Hyalangium ruber: one gene and its partner. The protein of the gene in region 2 interacts with the protein of the main gene of each other region in a pairwise test. Links are inferred from orthologs where the notes say so. Each region holds a gene or a part of one and is shown on either strand. Other genes may lie near its edges.

What was found. Proteins that work in one complex are often made in the same cells at the same time.
Region 1: the proteins of SYV04_RS10935 (region 2) and priA interact in binary tests that used the Escherichia coli proteins (3 or more experiments, as listed by UniProt). The link is inferred for Hyalangium ruber from one-to-one orthologs.

What each region holds. Positions count from the first base shown.
Region 1 is NZ_JAXIVS010000007.1:527,150-531,303, reverse strand. Bases 420-3,383 are described here. They hold priA (replication restart helicase PriA), read left to right. Parts: upstream 420-742; coding sequence 743-3,025; downstream 3,026-3,383. Other genes in these bases: SYV04_RS22880 (DnaJ domain-containing protein), read left to right, coding at 3,041-3,383; SYV04_RS22890 (HD domain-containing protein), read left to right, coding at 420-540. Outside these bases: more of SYV04_RS22890, read left to right, coding at 1-419; more of SYV04_RS22880, read left to right, coding at 3,384-4,154.
Region 2 is NZ_JAXIVS010000003.1:485,719-490,002, forward strand. Bases 871-3,558 are described here. They hold SYV04_RS10935 (single-stranded DNA-binding protein), read right to left. Parts: upstream 2,617-3,558; coding sequence 2,125-2,616; downstream 871-2,124. Other genes in these bases: SYV04_RS10930 (carboxypeptidase regulatory-like domain-containing protein), read left to right, coding at 871-2,118; dacB (D-alanyl-D-alanine carboxypeptidase/D-alanyl-D-alanine endopeptidase), read right to left, coding at 2,796-3,558. In the rest of the region: more of SYV04_RS10930, read left to right, coding at 1-870; more of dacB, read right to left, coding at 3,559-4,284. UniProt on the Escherichia coli protein: Plays an important role in DNA replication, recombination and repair. Binds to ssDNA and to an array of partner proteins to recruit them to their sites of action during DNA metabolism. Acts as a sliding platform that migrates on DNA via reptation.

The sequences.
Region 1 (4,154 bases), on a different replicon or contig from region 2:
GCGCTGCTGGGGACCACGGACGTGGCCACGCGAGACGACGCGGAGCCGCTGGCGCTGCGCGAGGACCTGGCCCGGTGGGCCACGGAGCAGGCGCGGCTGTGGGAGAAGTACCAGCTCAACTTCGAGGGCTACGAGCTGGGCAAGCGGCACGACATCGGCCTGGCGGTGCTCTCCTGGGGAGGCGAGCCGGGAGAGCTGCCCGTCGGCTATCGGGGCGGAAACCCTGTCACTCTGGCGCAGCTCCAGGAGTTCGTGGCGGAGCGGGACGAGGTGACGCTGGTGGACGGCTCGGAGCGCTCGGTGCGCAAGCTCCAGGAGCTGGTGGTGATTCCGTGCCACGAGGCGGGTCACACCGCGGCGGGCCGGCTGCTGGTCCACTTGCCGGCGCTGATCGGCGTGTACATCGCCAAGGCGTGGGGCCTGCCGCTCGAGGACATCGTGGCGAACGTGCAGGTGTCCGAGAAGGAGTGGAACGTGGTGGATGGGCGCAAGCGGAGGACCTGGGTCTTCCAGCGTCCGACGACGCCGCGCATCCACTGAGCTGAGCGCGGGGAGAGGGAAGTCCACACCCTCTCCCTTCTTCCTCTCTTTCGCGAGGGAACTCAGGACGGTCGGGCCCACTCCACGGGTTGTAGGCAATGTCATGGACTTGCCTTCCCAGGGGAACTTGAGCTTGGAGCCCTCGACCACGGAGAGTGGTACGCCCGAGCACACCGAGAGTTCCAGGTTGCCTGGACGGGAAATGGTCGTGTCGGATCATCCCGCTACAGTGACCCCCGTGAGCTCGCCTGCCGCCCTTGCTTCCGTCGCCGTCGGCCGCCCTGTCCGGGGAGAGTTCACCTATGTCGTCCCCGAGACGCTCTCGGGGCGCCTGGCCCCCGGCCAGCGGGTGCTGGTGCCCTTCGGGCGCGGCACGGCGCTGGGGTTCTTCCTGGGGCCTGCCTCCCCGCCTGCCGAGGAGGGCGTCAACCTCAAGCCCATCCACCGGGTGCTGGAGGAGTCGCCCTCCCTGCCCACGGACCTCATCGCCCTGCTGCGCTTCGCCGCCGAGCACTACCGCTATCCGCTGGGCGAGGTGATTCGCGGCGCCCTGCCGCCGGGGCTCAGCAAGGCCGAGGACGAGAAGGAGGCCCGGCCGGATGTGCAGCACTTCGCGGTGGCGCTCGTCGCCGAGCCCCCGCCCGAGCTGCGCCGCGCTCCGGCCCAGGCCGCCGCGTTCGCATATCTGCTGGCGGTGGGAGGCCGAGCCCCGCTGGATGAGGTGGCCCACGCCATCCCCGGCGCGCGCGAGATGCTCAAGAAGCTGGCCACGCGCGGGCTGGTGCGCCTGGAGGAACAGGTGCTCAAGCCGGGCGTGCGCGAGGGGCTGGCGCAGGGCCGCCCGGAGCTGCTCACCCCGGAGCAGGACGTCGCGGTGAAGTCCCTGCAAGCCTCGCTCGACGCGGGGGGCTTCCAGACGGTGCTCCTGCACGGCGTCACCGGAAGCGGGAAGACGGAGGTGTACCTGCGCGCGGTGGAGCACGCGCTCTCCCAGGGCAAGGGCAGCCTCGTGCTGGTGCCGGAGATCGCTCTCACCCCGCAGCTGGTGGGGCGCTTCCGCAGCCGCTTCGGCTCGGACGTGGCGGTGCTGCACTCGGGGCTGAAGGACCGCGAGCGACTCTTCCACTGGCAGGCGCTGCGCAAGGGCACGGTGCGCATCGCCGTGGGGGTGCGCTCGGCCATCTGGGCCCCGGTGGAGAACCTGGGGCTGGTGGTGGTGGACGAGGAGCATGACCCCTCGTTCAAGCAGGAGGACAAGCTTCGCTACAACGCGCGCGACATGGCGGTGGTGCGCGGCAAGCAGGCCGGGGCGCTGGTGCTGCTGGGCTCGGCCACGCCCGCGCTGGAGTCGCTGGAGAATGTGCGCAAGGGCCGCTACCGGCTGCTGGAGATGAAGCACCGCGTGGACGACCGGCCGATGCCGACCATCGAGCTGGTGGACCTGCGCGTGGAGCGGCCGCGCGACGGAGGCCCCGTCACGGAGGAGGCCCCCATCCTCTCCCCGCCGATGCTGGAGGCGATGCGGGAGACGGTGGAGAAGGGACAGCAGGTCATCCTCTTCCTCAACCGCCGCGGCCACAGCACGTTCCTGCTGTGCGAGGTGTGCGGGCTGACGCTCAAGTGCAGCGACTGCGACGTGTGTCTCACGCTCCATCGGAGCGCCTCGCGGGTGATGTGCCACTACTGTGGGCTGGCTACTCCCGTGCCCGAGAGGTGCCGCGAGTGTACCGGTCCGCTGCTCAAGCTGGGCATCGGCACCGAGCGCGTGGAGGCGGAGGTGGCCGAGCGGCTGCCCCAGGCCCGCGTGGCGCGGTTGGACCGGGACTCGGCCACCAGCGCCGAGCGCGTCACCGAGCTGCTGGCGGCCTTCGCGCGCCGGGAGATCGACGTGCTGGTGGGCACGCAGATGGTGGCCAAGGGGCATGACTTTCCGGGCGTCACCCTGGTCTGCGTGGTGATGGCGGACACCTCGCTGGCCATCCCGGACTTCCGCGCCGCCGAGCGTACCTTCCACCTGCTCACCCAGGTGGCGGGGCGGGCGGGGCGCGGCAAGGATCCGGGCCGGGTGCTGGTGCAGACGTACAACCCGGACTCCGAGCCGGTGAAGCGCGTGCTCGCCCATGACTTCGAGGGCTTCGCCCTACAGGAGCTGGAGTGGCGCCGGGCCCTGGCCTACCCGCCCTTCACCCGGCTGGCGGCCATCCGGCTCGAGGGAGAGCACCCGGAGCAGACCGCCAGTGTGGCCCGGATGCTCGGAGAGTTCCTCTCGCGCCGCATGCCGCCGCCTTCCGTCGGGGTGCGCCTGCTGGGGCCGGCGCTGGCGCCCATCGCCCGGCTGAGGGGCCGGACGCGCTGGCAGCTGCTCCTCAAGGGGCCGACACACGCGGCCCTCGCCCCGTTGCTCGCCCGCCTGGAGATGAAGCTGGAGGATGTCCCCTCGGGGGTCAAAGTTACTATCGATGTAGACCCTGGGGCCATGCTGTAGACTCGCGCGGCTTCCATGGCCGCCCCGGTCCTCCTCGTTCACGACGACATCGCCACCATCGCCACCGTTCGCCGGTTGCTGCGAGAGCGGTACGAGGTCATCCTCGCCACGTCGGTCGCGGATGCCCTCATCGGCTTCGGCCACCACCAGCCGGCCCTCATCATCCTGGCGCCGGCCGTTGAGAGCAGCCGTGGGCACCTGGTGCTGGAGGAACTCTCGCAGCACCCCGAGGGCCATCAGGCGCGGGTGCTGCTCCTGGGCGGGTCCATCCCTGGCTACAGCGCCCCGGTGGCGCCGCTGCCGCTGGACACACAGAGCTTCCTACAGACCGTGGATGGGCTGGTGCGCTCGCCCTCGCCGGCGGATGCCTGGCGCGTGGTGGAGCAGCGCGCCATCGAGGTAGCGCCCGCGCCCGAGGTGACGCCGGAGAGCGAGCCCTGGCAGGTGCCGCCTCCCTCCGAGCCCAGCAACCCCGCGCTGGTCAACGCCCTGTTCGGGGACATGGCTCCCGCCGAGCCGGCTGGCTGGGTGGAGTCGCAGGCGGTGCCAGCGGTACCCGAGGGGCCGCGACTGCGCGAGCAGCAGGCGACCCTCGCGATGGACGCGGCCTTCGAGCAGGCCCACCAGGAGATGGAGGCCGAGGCGCTGGCCTCGGTGGAGACGGCGCTGGCCTCCGGTGCGCCCTCCGCCGGGGTGGAGTCGACTCCAACGACGAAGGAGGCCGCGCCGCACGGGCCTGCCTTCACGTTCGTCAGCAGCGAGCCGGTCTCCGTGCAGGAGGCCCTGTCCGTCGCGGGGGACCCCGTGCTGGACGATCCGCTCTCCGAGGGCCTGGAGTCGGGCCTGCCGTCCGAGTCGGTGCCCGACACCCTCGAGGCGCCCTCGGAGGGGATGGACGCGATCTTCTCCGGCGCGGAGGAGATCACCGTACAGGATCCGTCGTCCCCGCCGCCCGTGGCCGAGGCCGTACCGGAGTCGGCGCCCCCGGCGGAGGCAGCGGCCACGGACGTCGACGAGGACGAGCTGCGGCGGATGGAGGAGGAGGTTCGCCGCGAGGCCGCCGAGCGTCGCCGACGCAAGCAGGAGGTGAGCGCCGAGCCCTCCGAGCCCTCCGAGCCCGAGGCCGCCG
Region 2 (4,284 bases):
CGCACGGTGTCGCTGGACTCGGGGGAGCCGCTGCCCCTGGTGGAGCTCGTCCTCACCGCGCATGGCCTCCAGTTGGAGCGCTACCAGTCCGCCGAGGCTCCCCCCGAGGAGCGCGTGTACGCCACGAGCGATGCCCGGGGGAGCTTCCGCATGGACGGGCTCGCTCCGGGCACCTACCAGTTGGAGGCACGCGCGCCGGGGCACGCCCGCGAGGTGCTGCCCGACGTGAAGGTGCCGGCGCCGGCGCCGCTGACGGTGGCCTTGCGGATGGCGGGCGTCATCGAAGGCTTCGTCGTGGACGCGCAGGGGCAGCCGGCCCCGGGCGCCGAGGTGCAGGTGAACGGGCGTGAGCCCCAGACGGTCACCACGGGCGCGGGCGGTGGCTTCTCGCTCGAGGTGGAGGCCGGAACCCACACCGTGTCCGCGCGCCGGGGCAGCGAGGCGGGGACGCTGGACAGGCCTGTCCTGGTCAGCGCGGGGAAGACGGTGCGAGATGTGCGGGTACGGCTGGGCCAGGGCGCGACGGTGGAGGGACGCGTGGTGGCGGACTCCACCCGCGCGCCCGTGGCGGGCGCCAGCGTCGACGTGAGTCCCTACGGAGAGAAGGGAGACTCCGGCCGCGCGACCACGGATGTCGACGGCCGCTTCGTCGTAGGGGGCCTGGCTCCCGGTGGCTATGACGTGGTGGTGAGCGCCCCGGGCTTCTCCAAGCTCACGCGACAGGGGCTGACGATGTCCGCGGGCGAGCGCTTCTCCCTCGAACTCGCGCTCAAGGGCACCGGCGCGGTGCAGGGCCATGTGCGAGATGGCGCGGGACGGCCCATCCCGGGGGTGCGCATCGGGAGCGGCGCCCTGGGCACTTCCCTCTTCGAGGCCCGCACCGATGGCGAAGGCCACTATCGACTGGAAGGGCTCTCCGCCGGTTACCTCTTCCTCATCGCCCGCCGGGAGGACGCGATGGCGGGGGCTTCTCAGCGGGTCGCGGTGAAGGCGAACGACACGGCGACGGCGGACTTCACCCTGGAGGAGACGGGCACCGTGGAGGGTGTGGTGCGCACGGCCCAGGGCGCACGGCCCCCTGAGCCCATGGAGGTGCGGGCCTATCCCAGGCAGAGCGGCATCCACGGTTCCATGAGTCAAATCCGAACCGAGGTGGATGCAGCGGGCACCTTCCAGCTGACGCTCCCGCCCGGCCCCTACGAGCTGCTCGCGATTCCCACGGGGCCCTCGCTCCCGAGAATGCACAGAATGAAGCCCGTGGAGGTGGCGGCAGGCAAGACCCTCCAGGTGGAACTCATCTGGAAGCCCGATGAGGACGATCCAAACGCGCTCACGGGCCACGCGCTCGAACCGGACGGCGCTCCTGCCTCGGGCGCCTTCATCCAGCTGAGGGCCGCGCAGACGCCACAGGGCATGGAGGGGTCGACGATCGCGGACGAGGCGGGCCGCTTCTCGGTAGCCCTCCCTTTTTCCGACCCCGCCGCCATGGGGGCCCTGAGGGTGGATGCGCGCAGAGGCACCCGTGTCGGCATCGTGCAGGGCCTGAAGCCGGGCACGCACGGGGTGGTGGTGAAGCTGCGGCCCTCGGCTTCGCTCGAGGGCCGAGTGGTGCGCACCGACGGCGCGCCCGTACAGGGCTTCACCCTGCTCCTGGCTTCGCAGGAATGGCAGTTCTTCATGATGGGCAACACCGTCTGGGAGTTCCCGGGCGATCGCTTCGAGCTCCGCGACATCGCGGCCGAGACCGTGAAGGTGGTGGTGACGACCCCCGACGGCACAGCCGGTGACGCCCGGGTGTCCCCGGAGCCTGGAGGACACGTCGTGGTGGAGATCTCCCTGAAGACCCAGGCCACCGTGAGTGGCCGGGTGCTGGACGCGCAGACGCAAGCGCCCGTAACCGGGGCCTTCGTCTTCGTCCAGACCGGGGTTCCCAGCAATGCCAAAGGCACGACGGGGAGCGATGGACGCTTCACCCTGAAGGGAGTGCCCCCGGGCGAGCACACGCTCGTCATCCGACCCGGCGCCTCCCGGCCCCCCGAGCGTCGCCCGGTGACGGTGCGCGAAGGCCAGGTGCTCGAGGTGGGCGATGTGCTGCTCAGCCCACCCCGGGCTCCTTAGAGGCGACTAGAACGGGATGTCGTCGTCCCCGTTGCCGCCGCCACTGCTCTGGTTCATCCCGTCGTCCATCCCGGGAGGCGGGGGACCGAAGTCGGAGTCCGCCCCGCGCGATTGCCCGCCGCCGCCACTGCTGCGCCGACCCATGCCCTCGCCCGAGCCCGCGTCACGCCCACCCAGGAAGGTGACCGAGGTGGCCACCACCTCCGTGGTGTAGTTCTTGCGGTTCTCCTTGTCGGTCCACTCGCGCGTCTGCAGGCGGCCCTCGACGTAGCACTGCCGGCCCTTCTTCAGGTACTCGCCGCACAGCTCGGCCAGCTTTCCCCAGACGACGATGCGGTGCCACTCGGTCCGCTCCTGCTTCTGCCCGTTCTTGTCCGTCCAGCTATCGCTCGTGGCGATGCGGAAGTTGGCGACCGCCTGACCGCCCGGGGTGAAGCGCACCTCGGGGTCCGCTCCGAGGTTACCAATGAGGATGACCTTGTTGACGCCTCCAGCCATGACTGCCGTTCCTTTCTGCTCGAAAGCTGGTCCACCACGGACCAGCCACATTCCCCAGACCCACGTCCGGGAAAGTACCTATAGGGTACTCAAAAACCAGGAGGAGTGGGGGTTGATCAGCAGCAACCCCACGGGCTCCGCGGACGCCTAGACGGAGGGCGGCCCAGCAAGCGACCGGACTACCCTCCCGGGCGCGTCTCCGCCGTCTGGGGAGTCACTGGCGACGTCGGCGTCAGGACTCCCGGTACCACCATCTGCGTGGCATCCAGCGCCCGGGGCGCCTTGTGCTCCGCCACCTTCTGCGAGAGCGCGGCATCCAGGTTCCGCACGAACGTGGCCTGAGCGGGATCCGCGGCCCCGAGCTGCTTGCGCAGCGACTTCCAGAACGGGTGCTCCGCGTCCTCGGCCTGCACCAGCCCGCGGGCCAGCAGCGTGACGGCCGTGTCCCGCTCCGGCACCCCGGCCTCGCGCAGCGCCATCACCAGCTCCTCGGGCGCCGTGCGAGCCACCTCGCCCAGGGCCACCGCCAGCTCGCCTTCCGCCTGCATGTCTCCACGCGAGGCCCCCGCGAGCTCCACCACCCGCGCCAGCGCCTCCGCGTTCCCACCGGCCGCCAGCTCGACCATGCTGCCCACGCCGGGCACCTCCACCGCCAGCTCACGCGCCACGGTCCTCAGCCGCCCGTACACGTCCCCGGTCGCCGCGTAGCTGTCCAGGAGCGTGCGCGCCCCCAGGTAGTCATTCGGGTTGGACTGGTAGAGGCCGTCGGCCAGCACCGCGCGCACCGCCGGATCCCTCTCGCTGCGCCACGCCGTGCGCAGGAAGCTGATGTTGCGCTGGTCGCGCTGCTTGCCCAGCGCCAGGTACGTTTTGATTCGGCTGGCCACCTCGCCCAGCTCGCCGCCCGGCTTCACGCTGTCCGACAGCGCCGCCACCGCGCGAGAGGGCCCAATCGTCGAGCCCGTCGCCGCCACCGCCGCGCCCAGCGCATCCAGCCCCTGCACCACCGGCCCCGAGCGCCCCGGGTAGTCATTCACCATCATGGAGAAGATGAACTTCTCGCCGCCGGCCGCCTGCACGTAGCCACTGAGCGCCGACACGTTCTCCAGCGTGCCCGTCTTCGCGCGCAGCCGGCCCACCGCCTCGCTGCCCTCGAAGCGGTACTTGAGCGTGCCGTCCTTGCCGGCGATGCCCAGCGAGGACAGGAACTCGGGCGCCAACGGGAAGTTGGCGTGCATCCGATAGAGGATGCGGCTGAGCTGCGCGGCCGAGAACCGGTTGGTGTCGTTCAGCCCGCTGCCGTTCTTCATCACGTACGTGCCGCGCGGAATCCCCACGTCGCGCTCGAGGAACTGCTCCACCACCTCGATGCCCTTCTGGAAGCTGCCCGGCGCGCCCTTCACCTCCGCGCCCATCGCCTTGAGCAGCGTCTCGGCCACGAAGTTGTTGGACAGCTTGTTGAGCCGCTTGAGGATGATGTCGAACGTGTCCGACTGGGACACGTACAGAATCTTGGCCCGCGAGGGCGACAGCCCCAGCTTCACCCGGCCCTTCACCTTGATGCCGCGCGACTTGAGCATCTCCTTCAGCGTGAAGCCGAAGTACATGGGCGGGTTGTCGATCTTCTTGTAGACGCTCAGCGCCCCCTGCTCGGGCGGAAGCTGGCCG